Regions from separate parts of the Pseudoalteromonas sp. J010 genome, predicted to be linked through region 2. Evidence: predicted binding sites of a transcription regulator. Region 2 holds the regulator's gene; each other region holds the start of a gene.

What was found. Region 2 encodes MetJ, which represses methionine synthesis genes. Its sites were predicted from a motif close to TAGACGTCTAGACGTCTA; they were not measured.
Region 1: a site for MetJ is predicted at 1,085-1,102, ahead of metK (methionine adenosyltransferase). Genes of this name have one in related genera too.
Region 3: a site for MetJ is predicted at 1,503-1,520, ahead of metA (homoserine O-succinyltransferase). Genes of this name have one in related genera too.

The regions. Positions count from the first base shown of each region.
Region 1 is NZ_RDBW01000010.1:26,612-28,893, reverse strand. It holds gene tkt (transketolase) at 1-944, opposite strand, end outside; gene metK (methionine adenosyltransferase) at 1,204-2,282, shown strand, end outside.
Region 2 is NZ_RDBW01000016.1:67,649-69,930, reverse strand. It holds gene EAG18_RS10315 (malic enzyme-like NAD(P)-binding protein) at 1-625, shown strand, start outside; gene metJ (met regulon transcriptional regulator MetJ) at 1,000-1,320, opposite strand; gene metB (cystathionine gamma-synthase) at 1,665-2,282, shown strand, end outside.
Region 3 is NZ_RDBW01000030.1:10,626-12,907, forward strand. It holds gene EAG18_RS22400 (homocysteine S-methyltransferase family protein) at 1-504, opposite strand, end outside; gene metA (homoserine O-succinyltransferase) at 494-1,441, opposite strand; gene EAG18_RS15885 (DMT family transporter) at 1,620-2,282, shown strand, end outside.

The DNA.
Region 1 (2,282 bases), on a different contig from region 2:
TGATACTCAGTAAACTTGATTAGCCATTCGCTTTGTTGGTTCTGACCACGCGCTGTTGCATCCCATTTCGCGTAGATATCTTCAGGAATGTCGAATGCACCGTGCTCCCAACCAAGGAACTCACGAGCAGCTTTGATTTCATCGTCACCAAGCGGTGCACCGTGGCAATCGTGGCTGCCAGATTTATTTGGTGAGCCATAGCCAATAACGGTTTTACAACAAATAAGCGTTGGTTTGTCAGATTCAGCTTGAGCCGCTTCAATTGCAGCTTTAATCGCGTCGCTATCATGACCATCAACGTCAGCAATAACATGCCAGCCGTACGATTCAAAACGCTTCGGTGTGTCGTCGCTAAACCAACCTTCAACTTCACCATCAATTGAAATGCCGTTGTCATCCCAAAATGCAATGAGTTTGCCAAGTCCAAGTGTACCTGCCAACGAACATGCTTCGTGTGAGATCCCTTCCATCAAACAACCATCACCTAAGAAGGTGTAGGTATAATGGTTTACGATGTCATAATCTTCGCGGTTAAACTGCGCAGCTAAGGCTTTTTCAGCAATCGCCATACCTACCGCATTAGTGATACCCTGACCAAGTGGGCCGGTGGTCGTCTCTATTCCTGGTGCATAGCCATACTCTGGGTGACCTGGCGTTTTGGAATGTAACTGACGAAAGTTTTTAATGTCATCGATTGATAAATCATAACCCGATAAATGTAGCAATGAGTAAATAAGCATTGAACCGTGACCGTTTGATAATACAAAACGATCTCTATCTGCCCATTCAGGGTTACTTGGGTTGTGTTTTAGAAAGTCGCGCCAAAGTACTTCTGCGATGTCCGCCATGCCCATAGGGGCTCCTGGGTGGCCAGACTTGGCCTTTTGTACAGCGTCCATGGAAAGAACGCGAATTGCATTAGCAAGTTCTTTGCGAGATGGCATGAATTCTCCTACCTTTAAATGTGTTTCGCGGGGGTTGAGCCCATTCTTACTTATTTATATGGCCTACTGCAACGGCAAAGACTATAAAAAAACAGGTACAGACTGACTTTTTCTGACCATTAAAAAAGATTGAACAATTTTGGACGTCTAGGCGTAAAATAACTAGTCAATGGGTAGGTTTTTTGGTTAGAATACGCCCCTTAATTTTTCGCGCTGTTCCTGATGTTTGTGAAGCGCAATATTTGTGAGCATAAATACAATGGCTAAACATTTATTTACTTCTGAATCTGTTTCTGAGGGTCATCCGGATAAAATCGCCGATCAGATCTCTGATGCGGTTCTAGATGCCATCCTTGAGCAAGATCCAAAAGCACGTGTTGCGTGTGAAACTTACGTTAAAACCGGTATGGTTATGGTTGGTGGTGAAATCACGACTAGCGCTTGGGTTGATATCGAGGAATTAACTCGTAAAACTGTGCGTGAAATCGGTTATACTCACTCTGACATGGGTTTTGACGCGGATTCATGCGCAATCCTAAATACCATTGGTAAGCAATCACCAGACATCAACCAAGGTGTTGATCGTACTCGCCCTGAAGAGCAAGGTGCTGGTGACCAAGGTCTAATGTTTGGTTACGCGTGTAACGAGACTGACGTACTTATGCCTGCGCCAATTACGTACTCACACCGTTTAGTGCAACGCCAAGCACAAGTTCGTAAAGACGGTACATTACCTTGGCTACGTCCTGACGCTAAGTCTCAGGTAACATTTGCGTACGAAAATGGTAAAGCGGTTGGTATTGACGCTGTGGTTTTATCTACTCAACATTGTGATTCAGTATCGCAAGACGACCTAGTAGAAGCGGTGATGGAAACTATTATCAAGCCGACTTTACCAGCTGAGCTTATCACTGAAGCGACTAAGTTCTTCATCAACCCAACTGGCCGTTTCGTTATCGGTGGCCCTATGGGTGACTGTGGTCTAACTGGTCGTAAAATCATCGTAGATACTTACGGTGGCATGGCTCGTCACGGTGGTGGTGCATTCTCTGGTAAAGATCCATCAAAAGTTGACCGCTCTGCAGCGTACGCAGCACGTTATGTTGCGAAGAACATTGTTGCTGCCGGCCTTGCAGACAAGTGTGAGATCCAAGTGTCTTACGCAATCGGTGTGGCAGAGCCTACATCTATCAGCGTTGAAACATTCGGTACAGCTAAGCTTGAGGAATCTCGTCTAATCGAGCTTATCCGTGAACACTTCGACCTACGTCCTTATGGTCTGATCACAATGCTTGACCTAGAACGTCCAATTTATCAACCTACTGCTGCTTACGGCCA
Region 2 (2,282 bases):
AAAATGTGGTGCACAAAGAGAGCATATTTATATGCTAGACAGAAAAGGCGTGATCCATACTCGTCGTGACGATCTTAACGAATACAAAGAGCTGTTTGCAAATAATACGGATAAGCGCACGTTACAGGATGTGATTGCAGAGGCTGACGTATTTGTTGGCGTTTCAGGCCCAGATCTTCTATCTGCTGAAGATTTAAAATTAATGGCTGATAAGCCAGTTGTATTTGCATGTTCGAACCCAGATCCTGAGATCAGCCCTGATGTTGCACATGGTGCTCGTGATGATTTGATTATGGCAACAGGTCGTTCTGATTATCCAAACCAAGTGAACAATGTGCTATGTTTTCCGTTCATCTTCCGTGGTGCACTAGATGTACGTGCTACAGCTATCAATGACGAAATGAAGATTGCGGCAGTTGAGGCTATTAGAAGTATTGCAAAAGAGCCAGTACCTGCAGAGGTGTTAAAAGCAGCTGATGTCGACAGCCTTGAGTTTGGTCCGCAATACATTATCCCTAAACCGATGGATCCTCGCTTGTTACCTCGAATAGCAAAAGCGGTGGCTACTGCTGCGGTTGAATCTGGCGTAGCGCAAATCGAGATGCCCTTGGGTTATATGGAATAAAATAACCTAAACTGGGATAATAATTTTCTCTCTAGCCGTTGTTATCCCTTACTTCTGCGGTAAATTTGTTTGTAATAGGCCAGCTATTGACGCACAAATTTGCCTTGTATTAAGAAATAACTGCTTGTAGCGATTCCAGCTATAAGTATGAAAAAAGCCTCGATTGAGGCTTTTTTGTGTCTTTATTTCCGTGAAAAATGAAGAGTCGATATTATACCAATTTGACTTAATACTTGCTCAATTTGAAGGAGTAAATCTGACGCTAACAGCGTTAAAAATTTCTCATTTAGAACAACTAAATAGCAAAATTTTTGCCTAGTTATCGACAAGATTTTCTCGCCTCAAAATAAACCACTTAATTAAGAAAATTGGTATTATTCTTCGTTTATTTCAGGGATCTCTAAACCACGCTCTTCCATTATTTGTCTTACTTCTAACGGAATACGTTCTGGGTTGTCTTTTCTCAGGTCCTCATCACTTGGAAGTGGTTGACCCGTGAAAGCATGTAAAAAGGCTTCACATAATAGCTCGCTGTTTGTTGCATGGCGCAAGTTATTTACTTGACGACGCGTACGTTCATCAGTAAGTACTTTGAGCACGTTCAAAGGGATACTCACTGTGATTTTTTTTACTTGCTCTGCTTTTTTACCGTGTTCTGCATATGGGTGAATATACTCACCATTCCATTTTGCCATAATTGTGTACTTGCCTCAGTTACATCAATGCCAATATGACTGGGTTCTGATTGATATTGTTCAGCTAAGCATGTGGAGCAGGGAAATCTTTAAAGAGTAAAGATAAGACCTGAACTTGAATAGTTGAGCAAATTAATCCGCTATGGCGAGAACTATAGATCTCTGCCATAGTTTTCAATAACTCAGTCGTATTAGCAACGCCTTAAGTGGCGAAATTTTATCGGTTTAAAAAAGATAGTCAAATACTAGTTATTTAGCCATTTAGCAGTATAAATGTTTTGACTTCTAGTTGTCGTTGCTCTAACCTTTTAGACGTCTAAACATCCAACTATCTAGGTGACCCTATGAGTCAAATTAAAAAATCGACGGTTGCAGTGCGTCACGGTATAGAAGCTGACAAAGCACATGGTGCAGTGGTTCCGCCCCTTTACCTGTCGACGACCTATTCATTTGCAGATTTTGATACCAAGCGTGATTATGACTATGGCCGCAGTGGTAACTTTAATCGTGATGTGTTGGCACAAGCGTTAACCGAACTTGAAGGAGGTCAACGTGGCATTATTACCGCAACAGGTATGTCGGCTATTCACCTAGTAACTCAATTATTAAACCATGACGATACTTTAGTGATCCCCCACGATTGCTATGGTGGCAGTTATCGTTTATTTACGTCATTGGCAAAGCGTGGGCTACTCAAAGTAGAAGTAGTGGATTTAACCCAGCCAGAAAGCCTTGAGAAACTAGAAAAAATCCAGCCTAAACTTGTGTGGATAGAAACACCAAGTAATCCAATTTTACGATTAACCGATATTGAAGCAGTTGTAACCGCTGCGCATGCGATCGGTGCTTTAGTTGCGGCAGACAATACCTTCTTGTCACCAGCATTACAAAACCCTATCGCTTTTGGAGTCGATATTGTTGTTCACTCAACCACTAAATATATTAACGGTCACTCCGATGTG
Region 3 (2,282 bases), on a different contig from region 2:
AACCAACTTGTCGAAAGTGATATTGCGAAAACCAGGGTCGTTTACATCAGGAGAAATGGAGCAGGTTTTTGATGTTGGACCAAGTACACCTGCCACATAGCGAGGCTTGCTGGGGTCTTGGGCGGTAAATTCATCGCACACCGCACGTGCAAGCTTCGCCGATTCGAGATTAATCTCTCGACTCAGGCTTGCCATATCATAATCTTCCATTGAGATAGTGGTGGCATTAAAAGTATTGGTTTCAATGATATCCGCGCCAGCAGCGAGATAATCACGATGGATCTGCTTAATAATCTCCGGCTGCGTCAAGCTTAGCAGATCGTTGTTACCTTTGATAAGGACATGCCAATCTTTAAAACGTTCACCACGATAGTCCTCTTCTTCTAATTTGTGCTTTTGGATCATTGTACCCATCGCACCGTCTAAGATCAGAATACGTTGCTGCATTGCTTGCTTAAGCTGCACTGCAATTTGCTCACCGTTTACGGCTACATTATTCGGCATAATTGTTAGTCCTTACATCTTGGCTAACTAAGTTAATATCATAAGGTGTGGTTTGGTAAACATAGTAGTTTAACCAATTTGAGAATAACAAAAACGCGTGACTTTGCCATGTTTTGGAGGGGCGCTTTGTGGTGTCATTCTCAGGAAAATAGTTTTCAGGCTGCGGTGCATTAGCCATTTTCTCACAGTCACGTAAATATTCTTTTTGTAACGTGTCAGCATCATACTCTGGGTGACCTGTGATATAGACTTGGCTGCCAGAATGGTTTTTTATTAAGTAAGCACCCACTTTTTCTGAGCCAGCTAAAATTACAAGGTCTTTACATGTATTAATTTTGTCGACATCAATATGGCCATATCGAGAATGAGGCACTAAAAATTCATCGTCAAAGCCGCGAGTCAGCGCCCCATGGTCAAAATAACAGTGGTGCTTAAACACCCCACACAGTTTGTCCTCTTTGAGCACCCGCTTTAAACCATAGTGATGATACAAACCGGCATGCGCTGCCCAGCAAGAAAAGAGCGTTGAAGTAACATGGTGCTCTGCCCAATCAAAAAACGCCTGTAACTCTTGCCAATACACCACATCGTCATACTCAAGATGCGCCAGTGGTGCGCCGGTGACGATCAAGGCATCATAGTTTTGCTCTTTTACATCTGAAAAATAACGGTAAAACATGTCTAGGTGTTGCTCTGAATTTTCAGAACTGCGATGAGTGTCTAGCCGTAGTAAGTCGACATTCACTTGCAAAGGCGTATTGGCCAATAGCCTAATAAATTGCACCTCAGTTTCCACTTTATTTGGCATCAAGTTTAATATGGCAAGTCGCATAGGGCGGATCTCTTGCGTTGATGCACGGCTTTGTGGCATCACAAAAACATTTTCATGACGCAGTTGGGCAATGGCTGGGAGTTCGTCGGTGACGGTGATTGGCATGCGCTGCTCCAGACTAATCGAATGGCATTATTATGGACAAAAACAGGAAAATTTCAACCTCTAGATGTATGGACGTCCAAAACCCCGTAATAACGATTTGATCTCGCTCCCTCCCCATTTTTTGTTCAATGTATGTATACTTGCCACCAAATTAATAAGCACAAGCAGCGTGGTATATATGATTGGCATTGGGGAAGCGGCAGCAATTGCAGCAGCAGGAGTATGGGCTGGTTCAACAATTTTATACAAGCGATTTAGCCATCACCTCAGTCCGTTTGAGCTAAACGTCAGCAAAGGCGTTATTGCTTCTGCTCTGATGGTATTATGTTTACTCGTCACCGCTGATACCATGTACCCCACCTTACTCTCTAGTTGGGGCTGGCTGATTGCCAGTGGCATACTGGGTATAGCGATTGGTGACAGCGCCTACTTTGCTGCACTTAGAAATATTGGCCCTGCACGCACTTTGGTGATTGAAAGCCTAGCACCTGCCATTGCTGGGATCTTAAATATTATTATTCTTGGTGTTTATCTTAGTGCATCAGCTTGGCTTGGCATTGCTATCACGACCGTAGGCGTAATGCTCGCAATCAAACCAAGTCGTAGCCAGCCAGTTGTAGACAACAAGCACTATATACTTGGCGTTTGCTTCGCACTTACAGCGGCTGTTTGCCAAGCTGCGGGTATGGTACTTTCCAAAGGCGCATTAACTAACGAAAGCATCAGCAGCTTGTGGGCAGCACTTATCCGTCTCGCCTCAGGTACCTTATTTGTGGCCTTTATTGTCACCTATTTGCGTTCACAAAGCCTACTTAAGGCACTTACACTGAAACAAATTCAA